DNA from 3 places in the Shinella oryzae genome. Region 3 is predicted to be linked to each of the others. Evidence: riboswitches for the same ligand, from Rfam matches in the RefSeq annotation. Region 3 holds a riboswitch; each other region holds the start of a gene.
What was found. A riboswitch is a leader RNA that binds a small molecule or an ion and turns the genes downstream of it on or off. The one in region 3 is predicted to bind cobalamin.
Positions count from the first base shown of each region.

Region 1 (4,207 bases), 960 kb from region 3:
CGCCTAGCGTACCGTCGACGGTGATGGCCCCCGATCGCGGAATAAGTTCGCCCGTGACGAGCCTGAGCAGCGTCGTCTTGCCGACGCCATTGCGGCCGACAAGGCCGGTGCGTGCGGCGCCGAAGGTCAGGTCGAGATCGGAAAGAAGCGTGTGCCCGTCAGGCGTGGACCACGAGATTTTGGAAAGCGTGATGGAATGCGGCATGGATGCGGATATCCCCGATGACAAAACGAAGTCGATTTGCGGTCGGGTTGAAATCCATGAAGCACCATCCGGTCGGTATTGACCATGGCCGCAATCTAGGGGCTGACCAAGGCGGTTGCAAGGCAGGCGGGTATCGAGGCCGTTAATCACGAATGCCTGTCGGCGTTGCACTTGCCCCGGCGCGCCCTATGATAAGTGAACGAAAGCCGGTTTTCGCCGGCCGTTTCGACATGCTCGAAGATCGATAGGGATCGATACCGTGAAGGGACGCAGTCGCTTCCTGTTTGCCGTCGCAACCGGCCTGTCGCTTCTTTTATCCGGCGGCACGGCGCTGGCCGACGTGTGCCAGCGCCTGAAAACGGAATTGGCGAGCCTGCCCAAGGTCGTGGTCGATACCGCGAACGCGCGCAAATACGCTTCCGCCATCGCCCGCCAGAACATCCAGCTGCGGCAGGCCAAAAGCGACCAGCGCCGCCTGCGCTGCTCCGGCGGCAGCATCATCGTGATCGGCGGCGCCAATGCCGATGCCTGCGCCACGCTCGCCACCGTCATCGGCAAGATGGAGCAGAACCTCCAGATCCTCGACAGCAAGCGGCGCGACCTGTCGGGTGGCGGCACGTCGAAAGCCAGGCGCAACCAGTTGCTCTCCAGGCTTGAGGCCGAGGGCTGCAACGACGCGAAGGTGACGCCGGTTGCCGCGACCGAGCGCCTGCGCTCGCTCGACGACACGCGCACCCTGCCGCTGGGAACGACGCCCGAAGGCAGCGACCGGCTGCAATTGCGCTCGCTGGGCGGCAATGCCGGCCACGGGAACCTGCGCACCGTCTGTGTGCGCACCTGCGACGGCGGCTTCTTCCCGATCTCCTCCAACGCTTCGCCGATGGATTTCCGCCGCGACCAGCAGGTCTGCGCCATGATGTGCCCGCAGACCGAGACGGAACTGTTCTACCAGGCGATGGGCCGCGGGCAGGAAACCGAGCAGATGACCTCCACGGTCACCGGCCGCGCCTATGTCGAATTGCAGAACGCCTTCGCCTACCGCACGCGCGATCTCTCCAAGCCCGGCGCCTGCGGCTGCAACCTTACGGCCTACTATCAGGAGATGATCAAGCGCGAAAAGGCGGCCCGCGGGGAGACGACGACGGAAACGGCGCCCGATGGCGGGGCCGGCTCCGTGACCACGATCCACGCGCTGCCCCGCAAGGAAGAGGCAAAGGTTCCGGTCAAGGCCGCCGAGCGTGAGTACGATCCGTCCAAGCACAAGGTGCGCACGGTCGGCCCGGCCTTCCTGCCGGAAAACGAATCCGCGATCGACCTCGGCCGTCCGGCCGATGCCGACGTCAACTGACGTCCGGCCAGCGCTCCTCGAAGACCAGTTCCTCCAGCGGCAGGCGCTGCCGCCAGCCCTTCACGGCCAGCTCCGGTTCGCCATAGAGCTGGTCGACGAAACCGACGCACAGCCAGGCGACGATCTCGATATGGTCAGGAATGCCGAGGATGGCGCGGATATCGCTGTCGTGGAAGATGCTGACCCAGCCGACGCCCACCCCTTCCGCCCGCGCCGCAAGCCAGAGGTTCTGCACGGCACAGACGGTGGAATAGACATCCATGCGCGGATTGTGCGTTCGCCCCAGCACGACGGACCCTGCCCGTGTCGGATCGCAGGTCACGCAGATAGACAGCGGCGCCTTCAGGATGCCTTCGAGCTTCAGCGCGCGATAGCGTGCCTGCCGTTCGCCGGAAAACATCGCCTCCGCCTCGGCATTGGCTTTCAGGAAGGCCGCATGCACCGCCTGACGGGTGGGCAGGTTGCGCACGAGAAGGAAGTTCCACGGCTGCATGAAACCGACCGACGGCGCATTGTGCGCCGCCTGCAACAGCCTGCGGACCAGATCGTCCGGCAAGGGATCGGGCAGGAACTGGTCGCGCACGTCGCGGCGTGTTTCGATGGCGCGGTAGACGGCCTGCCTCTCCTCACACGGAAAGGCGTCCGCCCGGACCAGAGGGTCCCACGGTTCGGTTCGCATCGTCATCTCCCCAACAATGCGCAAAACCTGCCGCCGTCCGCGCGGTTCGGTCCATCTCGCCAGGCCGGTCTTCTGACTTCGGTTCACACGGCCCCGCCCTGCCTTCCCGGTTGAACAACCAGTGGCAAAACCCTGAATCGATTCAAGGTTTTAAGGACAAGCCATCCCCGTCACAGCGTTGGGCACGTACCGGACCTGGGTTTCCCCGCACCGGTTTCCCGATTCTCCCGCAAGCGGGCACCTGACGGCCGGATTGTGCACGGCACGGCTCAACGATCAAGCCCGCGGCCGCAAAACGGCCTTATCGCCTCAACCGTTATCGACCACTTTCTTGAGGGGCTGTGCCTTCAAACGCGCCTTGCGGTTCTTGTCGGTGAGTTCGACGTCGGAAAAGGCCAGCAGCTTGTAGAATTGGTTGTGGCCGTAAGACTTAAGATCGAAGTTTGGTTGACACGCTTGCAAAGTCTTCATGAGGTCCGGCAGCGCAACCCATGGACCATCCAACGGCGGCGCTTCGACGAAAATGCGTTGCAGGAGTTCTCCCTTTAACGCCCGCCGAACAGCCGGTGCCTGCTTTGCGACAGGCTTTTCGCCGGCTTTCACCGACACTGAACTGGCATTGGCTTTCACTGCATCGACGATCCTGAAAACATCAAACGCCGCCTGAAAGCGGCTTGAAGCTTTCGAGCACGCCATGCCAACGGCGATCTTGCCAGCGCGCCGAATTCGCATTGCCAATTGCGTGAAGTCGCTATCGGCAGTGGCGAGGCAGAACACATCCACTTCTCCCGAATGAAGTTCGTCCATGGCATCGATCACCATGGCGATATCAGCACCGTTCTTGCGGTTTGCACCGGCCACGGTTTGCCGGGTCGTGAGGGCATGAAGTGCGGCGGCATCCAGCCAAGGCTTGAGGGATGGATTCGAGAAGTCACCGTAGATGCGGCGATCAAGCAGCAGGCCGTGCCTTGTCGCCTCTTCAATGAGTTTACCAGCGACACCTGAAGGCACGTTCTCTGCATCGACGAAAAGGACAGCCCCGCGTTGCGTCATACCCACTCCCCTTGAGAAGGAATGCATATTAGCATCGCCCACTCCGCCTGCAATCAGAGAGGTTACTTTTCGATTTCACAGGTTAACGCACAACTACCAGGCGCAGAAAGATAGCCAGCACCCCGCGCCCCTTACCCCCGGTCGCGGAAGCGGTTGGTGATGGGGTAGCGGCGGTCGCGGCCGAAGTTCTTGCGGGTGATCTTCACGCCGGGCGCCGACTGGCGGCGCTTGTATTCGGCGATGTAGAGCAGGTGTTCGATCCGGTGGACGGTCGCCGCGTCGTGGCCGCGCGCCACGATCTCCTCCGTGCCCATCTCCAGCTCGACGAGGCATTCGAGGATGTCGTCGAGCACCGGATAGGGCGGCAGGGAATCCTGGTCGGTCTGGTTTGGCCGCAGTTCGGCGGACGGCGCCTTGTCGATGATGTTGTGCGGGATCACCTCGCCCGTCGGGCCCAGCGCGCCGGGCGGCACATGCTGGTTGCGCCAGCGCGACAGCGCGTAGACCTGCATCTTGTAGAGGTCCTTGATCGGGTTGAACCCGCCGTTCATGTCGCCGTAGAGCGTGGCATAGCCGACCGACATTTCCGACTTGTTGCCCGTCGTGACAACCATCGAGCCGAACTTGTTGGAAATCGCCATCAGGATCGTGCCGCGCGTGCGGCTCTGCAGGTTTTCCTCGGTGATGCCTTCTTCCGTGCCCTCGAAGGTCTCCGACAGTGCGGAAAGGAAGCCGGTCACGGGCGCCTCGATCGGCACAATGTCGTAACGGCAGCCCAGCGCCTTCGCGCAATCGGCGGCGTCCTTGAGCGAATCCTCCGACGTGTAGCGGTAGGGCAGCATCACGCAGCGCACGCGCTCCTCGCCCAGCGCATCGACGGCGATGGCCGCGCAGATCGCGGAGTCGATGCCGCCGGACAGGC
Region 1 covers NZ_CP081987.1:1,610,614-1,614,820, forward strand. Annotated here, with positions in the region: gene K6301_RS08000 (ABC-F family ATP-binding cassette domain-containing protein) at 1-205, opposite strand, end outside; gene K6301_RS08005 (DUF2865 domain-containing protein) at 465-1,553, shown strand; gene bluB (5,6-dimethylbenzimidazole synthase) at 1,546-2,232, opposite strand; cobalamin riboswitch at 2,278-2,492, opposite strand; gene K6301_RS08015 (NYN domain-containing protein) at 2,542-3,285, opposite strand; gene K6301_RS08020 (NAD+ synthase) at 3,417-4,207, opposite strand, start outside.
Region 1: it holds a riboswitch for cobalamin, as region 3 does, so the genes downstream of both, bluB (5,6-dimethylbenzimidazole synthase) here and nrdH (glutaredoxin-like protein NrdH) in region 3, are expected to answer to the same signal.

Region 2 (4,207 bases), 1.1 Mb from region 3:
CCTCGGTGCAGGCCTCCGCGCCGCAGCCCTTCAGCACGTCGCCGTCGACGCCGAGATCGCCGAACTCGTTGATGATGAGCGCGATGCGCTTGCCGCCGGCATTCTGCAGGAGGTTGCGGATCATCGTCGTCTTGCCGGCCCCGAGAAAGCCGGTGATAACGGTGGCGGGGATCTTCTGTTGCAGCATGGCTCAACCCTTCATTTTCAGCGGCAGTCCGGCCGCAACGAAATACACTTCCGGTACGAGCGCCGCCACCTGCTGGTGGAGCCGCCCGGCATGGTCGCGAAAGTCGCGCGCCATGCGGTTTTCAGGTACGATGCCCAGGCCGACCTCGTTCGAAACGAAGACCAAACGGCCCGGCGCCTGTGCGATGGCCGACAGGAGGCCGGCGCATTCCTGCGCGATGTCGCGTTCCTCCAGCATCAGATTGGCGAGCCAGAGGGTCAGGCAATCGACGAGGACCGCACGATCAGCCCGCGCGACATCGGCGATCCGGGCCGCGAGCGCAAGCGGTTCCTCATGCGTTTCCCAGCCGTCGCCGCGGTCTTCCCGGTGCCTGGCGATGCGTTCACGCATCTCGTCATCCCAGGCGCGGCCGGTGGCGATATAATGACGCGAAAGGCCGGTCTCGGCGACCAGCCTTTCGGCAAAAGTGGATTTTCCGGAACGCGCACCGCCCAGAACCAGGACGGCTCCGGGCGATGTCAGCGTCATATCAGGCAGCCTTGGCGATCTTTTCGTTGGCAAAGCCAAGCGAAAGGCCGAGCACGATCCAGAAGAACAGCGTCGTGGCAAGGGCCGCGACGGCGAACTCCGCACCGAGAACGGCCGGAACGGCGCTGGAAATGTCCGACGGCTGCGGCGCGCCATAGACCTGCGGCGCGGCAATCAGCACCACGCCGGCGATCTTGGCCACGATGCCCGGCCTGAGGAACAGCAGGTAGAGCCCCGCCGCCGACAGCACGACCGCCGCAACCCACCAGATCTGACGCTGCGTCAGGTCCGCGGCCGGGAAACCCGGCAGTTCCGGCGGCAGGCCGATGGCCGGCAGCATATGCACGGCAAGCCAGCCGGCAGCGCCCCACAGCGCCCCGTTGGCGACCGTGATCGGATGGCCGGAGACAAGGCTGAAACCGGCAAGCAGCAGCGCGAAGCCTGCTCCCGTCACGAGGTTGGCCAGCAGCGTGCCGGAGAACCGGCTCATGCCGAACATGATGCCACCCTCTTCATGGCCTTCGGCGTCGTGAGCGTAGGCAACGGAGACGGGCGACAGGTAAGCTGCGACGTTGAGGATGACGGCGCCCAAGGACGAATGCTCATGCGTCGCGGCAGCGCCATCGGCGGACGGCGTGGTGCCTTCGGTGGCGGGTGCCGCCTCATCGCCGCCTTCGAATTCTTCGGCGTGAAGGATGAGCGGCACGACGCGGGCCTCCTGGGCGGCCGTCATCAGGACGCCAGAGAAGAGCCCGGCCACCAGGGCGGCCAGGAGATAACGAACGATCATATCGGAAACTCCTTAGTGGCAGGGAAAGCCGTAGGAGTGACGCGTATCGTGCGCGGTGTCGTGCAGCACGGCCGAATTCGCAAGGCCGGCGCCGAAGACGAGGAACCCGCCGAGCAGCAGCGCGAGAACGCCGGCGACAAGGCGATCGCTCGCGGAAAGCGTGATAGAAGACGTATTGGAAACAGCCATGACAACCTCCGTGCAGGCATCGGGGAAGCCCCTCCCCAGGTCGGGCGATATGCCCTCATTGGCTGGCAGGTCTCCTGGCTCGCAGCGTCCGGCGCATCAGCGCCTTCGGGCCGCCCTCACCTTCCCAGGTCTTTTCGCATCACGCAGGCGGACGATTCGTAGAAGAAGAGGCGTCCAGCCCCGGTTATCGTGATGCCACCCAGTGGCTTTTCCGGTCGGTGTTCCTTTCGCGCTTCAAGGACAACATTGCCCTCTTACCCGCGAAATTCCTCCCTCCGGATGGGCGTCCCTCGCTACTCTACAGTCGCGGGGTCGGCCGTGATTGCAGCGCCCTGATTGGGTCCGCCGCGTCACATTCCCATTTACTCACCGGTCCGTTTCCGGACCAGAGAACCATCCAATAGTCGGATGATTATGCCGCCGGCCGCCACAAGTCAATCGACAGCCAGCGGCATGGCCTGTGCCGAAAACGCCGGCCGGCCGTCGCAAACTCAATAGCCGGGGATGATCACCACGCCGCCGCGCCGGCGGTAGTAGCCGTCATCGCTGTAGTAAGGACCATCGTAATAGCCGTCGACCGGGCCCTCGAGCACATCGTATTCGCGCTGGTAGCGGCGCTCGCGGCTGGCCTGGCGTGCCTCGGCAAACTGCGCGGCCTGGCGCAGGGCGGCGAACTGCCGGCGTGAAAGATAGCCATCGGCGCGGTAGCCGGACGCACCCTGCCATGCGGCGATCGCCGCGCGGGTGCGCGGGCCGAAGACGCCATCGGCGCCATAGGTGCTGTAGCCCAGCGCGCTCAGCCAGCGCTGCGCCTGAATCCGCGTCGAGCGCTCCATATAGGCCTCACGCGGATCGACGACGGGGCGCTCCTCGACCAGGCGCTCGGTTTCCGCCTTCTGCGTCGGCGTGGTCGCGAGGGCAGCCATCCGCTCGCGCGCATCCGATGCATACCGGCCGCGCGGATAGGCGTCGAGATAGGCCTGGAACGCCTGCCGAGAGCCGGATACCACCGCCTTCTGGAACGTGTCTTCCTCGCGCTTGGCCGCAGCGAGCCTGTCGGCTTCCGCGTTGTCGTTCGTTGCCGTTGCCGGGCCGCTGGTGGTGGCGCGCTTCTGGGCGGCCTCGGCCTCCTCGGCACGCTTCCTGGCCTCGGCGGCAAGGCGAGAGGCTTCGGCGGCCTTGGCCTCGGCTTCCGCCGCAGCCTTGGCGGCCTCCGCCTTCAGGCGCTCCAGCTCGCGCGTCTTTTCCTCGGCCAGCTTGCGGGCGGCTGCCGCCTCCTGCTCCAGCCGGGTCTTTTCGGCAGCCGCGGCTTTTTCCGCTTCCAGCCGCTTGGCTTCTTCGGCACGGGCGGCCGCGGCTTCGGCAGCGCGGGCATTCGCCTCGGCCTCGGCGCGGGCCTTCTGGGCCGCGGCGGCCTCGTCGGCCTTGCGGCGCTCTGCCTCGGCCTGCACGCGCGCCGCCTCGTCCGCCCTGGCCTTTTCGGCAGCAGCGGCGGCTTCCTTCTTCACACGCTCGGCTTCGGCAGCCTTCTCGGCCGCCAGCCTGCGTTCATCCGCCGCCTTCCGGTCCGCCTGGAGGCGGGCGGCTTCCTCTGCCCGCGCCTTTTCAGCGGCTGCGGCTTCGGCCTTCGCCTTTTCCTCGGCGGCGGCCTTTTCGGACGCAAGCTTGCTGGCTGCGGCAGCGGCCGCCTCGGCCTTCGCCGCTTCGGCTTTCGCCTTCTCGGCCTCGGCGGCCTTGCTGGCGTCCTCCGCCTTGGCCTTCTCCGCATCGGCGACGCGCTTGGCCTCCTCGGCGGCCTTCGCCTCATCGGCCTTGGCCTTGGCGGCGGCATCGTCGGACGCCGTCGTGGCCGGCTTCGCGTTGCCCGCGGCCTTCAATTCGGCGATGCGCAGACGCGCCATCGAGGCGAACGTGCCGTTGGGATACTGTTTCAGGTAGTTTTCAAACTGCGTGACATCGCTGCCGGAGGAGGCTTTCTGCCAGAAGGCGAATTCTTCCTCCCAACGCTTGCCGGCATTGGTGGTTTCCTTAGCCGTCTGGGCGAAGGCAGCCACCGGAAAACCGGCGAGCGACAGCCCGACAAGGCCCACCAGAACAGATCGAGCAAGAGGTCCAGAACCCATCAAATCACCCTTTCGGATCGCACAACGGCGTCGGCACCCGCAGAGCGGGCATGATAGTGTCCCTCCTTGCACCGAAATCAGGCGCAACTTTGGTGCGGCCGCGACCGGCAGTGGAGAAACCCGATGTCTGAACGTTTCAGGCCGGCGGTTTAATCAGCGGGTGCCCATAAGGCTGTCGAGCCAGCGCGGATCCAGCACGGCTGCAAGCTCGGCCGCCACGCCGTCGAGTGCCGCATCGACGCCGGCCCGGTAATCGAAGCCGCCGCCCTCGATGCCGAAATCCGCAAGCAGCCGCGCCCGGTAGGCATCGCTCGAGAGCAGTCCGTGCAGATAGGTTCCCATCACGCGGCCATCCGGCGAGACCGCGCCGTCCGGCCGGCCGTCTATGCT
Region 2 covers NZ_CP081987.1:1,732,451-1,736,657, forward strand. Annotated here, with positions in the region: gene cobW (cobalamin biosynthesis protein CobW) at 1-187, opposite strand, end outside; gene cobU (bifunctional adenosylcobinamide kinase/adenosylcobinamide-phosphate guanylyltransferase) at 191-715, opposite strand; gene K6301_RS08595 (CbtA family protein) at 717-1,505, opposite strand; gene K6301_RS08600 (CbtB domain-containing protein) at 1,518-1,694, opposite strand; cobalamin riboswitch at 1,742-2,107, opposite strand; gene K6301_RS08605 (peptidoglycan-binding domain-containing protein) at 2,186-3,817, opposite strand; gene K6301_RS08610 (cobyric acid synthase) at 3,971-4,207, opposite strand, start outside.
Region 2: it holds a riboswitch for cobalamin, as region 3 does, so the genes downstream of both, K6301_RS08600 (CbtB domain-containing protein) here and nrdH (glutaredoxin-like protein NrdH) in region 3, are expected to answer to the same signal.

Region 3 (4,207 bases):
ATCTGGCCGAGCCCGATGGCGTGGCTGTCGTCGTTGCCCTTCTCCACGGAGGGGACGGAGGAGATGTGGCTCATCTCAGAAACGGCCGTGAGCGCACGGATAGACGTCTCGATGGTCCGTCCGAAATCCGGCGAATCCATCGCGGCCGCGATGTTGAGCGAGCCGAGATTGCAGGAGATATCCTTGCCCATCTTCGCATAGGAAAGATCGGCGTTGAACGCGCTCGGTTCGCTGACCTGCAGGATTTCCGAGCAGAGATTGCTCATGGAGATGCGGCCCGCGATCGGGTTCGCGCGGTTCACCGTGTCCTCGAACATGATGTAGGGATAGCCGCTTTCGAACTGGATCTCGGCGATGATCTGGAAGAAATCGCGCGCCTTGATCTTCTTCTTCCTGATGCGGCTGTCCTCGACCATCTCGCGGTATTTTTCGGTGACAGAAATCTCGGAGAAGGCGACGCCGTAGACGCGTTCCACGTCATGCGGCGAGAACAGGTACATGTCCTCGTTGTTCTTCGCCAGCTCGAAGGTGATGTCGGGAATGACGACGCCGAGCGACAGGGTCTTGATGCGGATCTTCTCATCCGCATTCTCGCGCTTGGTATCGAGGAAGCGCATGATATCGGGGTGATGAGCGTTGAGATAAACGGCGCCCGCCCCCTGCCGCGCGCCGAGTTGGTTGGCGTAGGAGAAACTATCCTCCAGCAGCTTCATGACCGGGATGACGCCGGAGGACTGGTTCTCGATCTGCTTGATCGGCGCGCCCATCTCGCGAAGGTTGGTGAGCGACAGCGCCACCCCGCCGCCGCGCTTGGAAAGCTGGAGCGCCGAGTTGATCGCGCGGCCGATGCTTTCCATGTTGTCCTCGATGCGCAGCAGGAAGCACGAGACGAGCTCGCCGCGCTGCTTCTTGCCGGCATTGAGGAAGGTCGGCGTCGCCGGCTGGAAGCGGCCGGAGATGATCTCGTCGACGAGATCGCGGGCAAGCTGCTCGTTGCCGCGGGCCAGCGCCAGCGCCACCATGCAGACGCGGTCCTCGTAGCGCTCCAGGTACCGTTTTCCGTCGAAGGTCTTCAGCGTGTAGGAGGTGTAGTACTTGAAGGCCCCCAGGAAAGTCGGGAAGCGGAACTTCCTGTCATAGGCGTGGTCGAAGAGGTCGCGCACGAAATTGAAGGAATACTGGTCGAGCACCTCCTGCTCGTAATAGCCCTCCGTCACCAGATAATCGAGCTTCTCCCGCAGGTTATGGAAGAACACCGTGTTCTGGTTGACGTGCTGGAGGAAATATTGCTTGGCCGCCTGCCGGTCCTTGTCGAGCTGGATCTTACCCTCTTCGTCGTAGAGGTTCAGCATGGCGTTGAGCGCGTGATAATCCAGCGCCGTGATTTCCGGCACCTTTGCCGGCTTGTCTATCGTCATCGTGTCCAAAATCGTTCCAGCCCTTGTCTGACGTTGTCGACATCCTCATCCGTTCCGAGCAGTTCGAAACGATAGAGGTACGGCACGGCGCATTTTGCGGAGACGATGTTGCCCGCAAGAGCATATCCGGTGCCGAAATTGGTGTTCCCGGCCGCGATGACACCGCGGATCAGGTTTCGATTGTGCGGGTCGTTCAGGAAGCGGATCACCGGCTTCGGCACCGCCCCCTTTTCCCCGCCACCGCCATAGGTCGGCGAGACCAGCACGAAGGGCGCCTGCGCCGGCGGCGGCTCGTCCCTCGCATCCACCGGCAGGCGGACGGCCGCGACGCCGAGTTTTTCGACGAAGCGGCGGGTGTTCTCCGACCGGCTTGAAAAATAGACGAGCCCGCTCATCGGCCCGCTCAGGCGAGCGCGCTGATCATGTCCGGGCGGAAACCGGCCCAATGCCGCTCGCCCGCGATGACGACGGGAACCTGGCGATAGCCGAGACCCTGCACCAGCGCGAAGGCATCGGCATCCTCGGAGACGTCGACGACCCTATAATCGATGCCCTGGCGATCAAGCGCGCGCGTGGTCGCGGTGCACTGGACGCAGGCGGGCTTGGAATAGACTGTTATGGACATGGTTTTCCTCGTTTTCGATCAGGCATGGGGAAGCGACCGGCCATCCGCCGATGACCGTTCGAAACAGTGCAGAGAAATAAGCGACCGCCCGCGGGACGACCGGTCAGGGGCGTCCGCCTAAACGCGCGGAGAGACTGTAAACAAGATCGACATGGCTTCACCCCGAGAGACAGTTTCAGCAGGGTGCACAGGGAGACGCGGGGGCGAGATCATTCGCGACCCGTCGCTCGCCATCCGGACACCCCGCCCGTGGACGTTCATGCGCGAGGCAGGTCTCCTGGCTCACGGGTCGACACGGTCATCCGTCTTCCCAAGGCATTGGCGCCTCAGTGACATCATCGGATGAACGCTCACCGCTTACAGTTGCGGGGGCAGCCCCGGATAATGCGGCCATCATGGCCGCCCCGGGTTCCCATCTTAGCCATCGACACTTTCGAATCGAAGGAACCTCGAACACAAGATATAGTAGACGAGGTAAAAAATGCGTCAACAGCTATGATCGGTTATCCAGTAATTCGTCGAGCTGTTGGGCGCGCGAAATGGTGCCCTGCATCGGAAATCGTCGCGCGCGACCTACATAGCGACGTCGCGCGCCGGCAGCGCGTCGATTGCCGTTATGATGCCGGGCATCCCGCGAAGGGAGCGATGGCCCGGACATTCCGAGCCGAGAGAACGATTACGGACGGCTGATCTCGTCCAGGTACCACTCGATGTAGCGCAGCTCGTTCTGCTCCATCGGCGCGATCGGTCCGGGCACGAAGTAGTGCGACTGCACGCCGCGTGCGGTGTGCTCGATGATCGCCTTGTCCTCTTCCGTCGTGACCTTCCACAGCCAGGTGAGCTTGGCGAGGTCGTAATCCCTACCCTCTTCCGCCTTGCCGTCGACGAGCCAGATCAGCTCCATCTCGCAGCTTTCCGCGGATTTCGGAATGAAGCGGTAGATCATGCCGTGATCGGGATAGCAGACGAGGAACGTGGTGCCGCCGAGATGGATGGAGGTGACGCCGCCATCGAAATCGGTGAAGCGGCCCATCAGCGGCGCGACCGCCTTGCCGTCCTCGCTGCCGCTCTGCACGCCGTCATACAGCGCATAACGGAAGGCGTGGATCGCCTCGCGGCCCTCGCGCGACGTCTGCCAGTGATTGCCCGAGCCGACCTCGATGCCGAGCGCGCAGGTGCGTGCCTCCATCGCCTCGTTCAGCGCCTCGATCATGTGCAAAGGCTGTTCCAGCGCATGGGTCTGCGAATATTCCGGATGCGCCGGGCCGCAATGATAACATTCGACATAGTTTTCGACGGCGAGCTTCCAGTTCGCCGCCACCGGATAGGTCTCGCGGTGCGCCACCTTCGCGCTCGCCCAGCCATATTGCCCGCAGGTGGCATGCAGCAGGTTCTCGACCTCGGAAAAATCGAGCGGCTGTTCGGCAAAGGAAATGAAGATCAGCCCTTCGACCACGCGGACGTTGAGCGTCTTCAGGCCATGATCCTCACGCCTGAAATCCTTCGGCATCAGCCGCGCGGCCTTGAGGCTGCCGTCGTTGCCATAGGTCCAGGCGTGGTAGGGACAGACGAAAACGCGCGCATTGCCCTTCTGTTTCGTGCAGACCTCAGCCCCGCGATGGCGACAGACGTTCAGCACCGCATGGACGCTGCCATCCGCCGCACGCGTGACGATCACCTGCTCGGTATCGATGCGGAAGACCTCGAAATCGTTGACGTTCGGGATCACGCTCTCATGCGCGATACAGTGCCAGTGCCGGCGGAACACCCGCTCCATGTCGCGCCGGTAAATGTCTGCATCCTGATAAAACGCCCGCGCCAGCCCATGCCCCGCCCGATGCCCCGCGACGAGACCATCGATGCGATCGCCAACACCATCGATTACAGCTTCAAGAGCACTCATCCCGCACACGACCCTCAATGACAATTTGACGCCAAGTATTCCGGGGTGCCGGACGACCGGCAAGATGCCGGAGAGAGGGGAATTAATCGAGTAGGTCGATTAGGGGGGCCACCTTTCCGGCTTGCGCAGGGAGCCGTAATCCGGTGGGTTTGCCGAGACGCGGGCTAAATCTTGACAGACAAACGCTCGAGGTCCTCACGTCGCATCCAATCTTCCTGCGCGAGACTGATCGCAAACACGGCCGCGGCGCCCAGAATGAAA
Region 3 covers NZ_CP081987.1:647,104-651,310, reverse strand. Annotated here, with positions in the region: gene nrdE (class 1b ribonucleoside-diphosphate reductase subunit alpha) at 1-1,418, opposite strand, end outside; gene nrdI (class Ib ribonucleoside-diphosphate reductase assembly flavoprotein NrdI) at 1,415-1,813, opposite strand; gene nrdH (glutaredoxin-like protein NrdH) at 1,822-2,043, opposite strand; cobalamin riboswitch at 2,294-2,510, opposite strand; gene K6301_RS03165 (aromatic ring-hydroxylating oxygenase subunit alpha) at 2,720-3,946, opposite strand; gene K6301_RS03160 (O-antigen ligase family protein) at 4,111-4,207, opposite strand, start outside.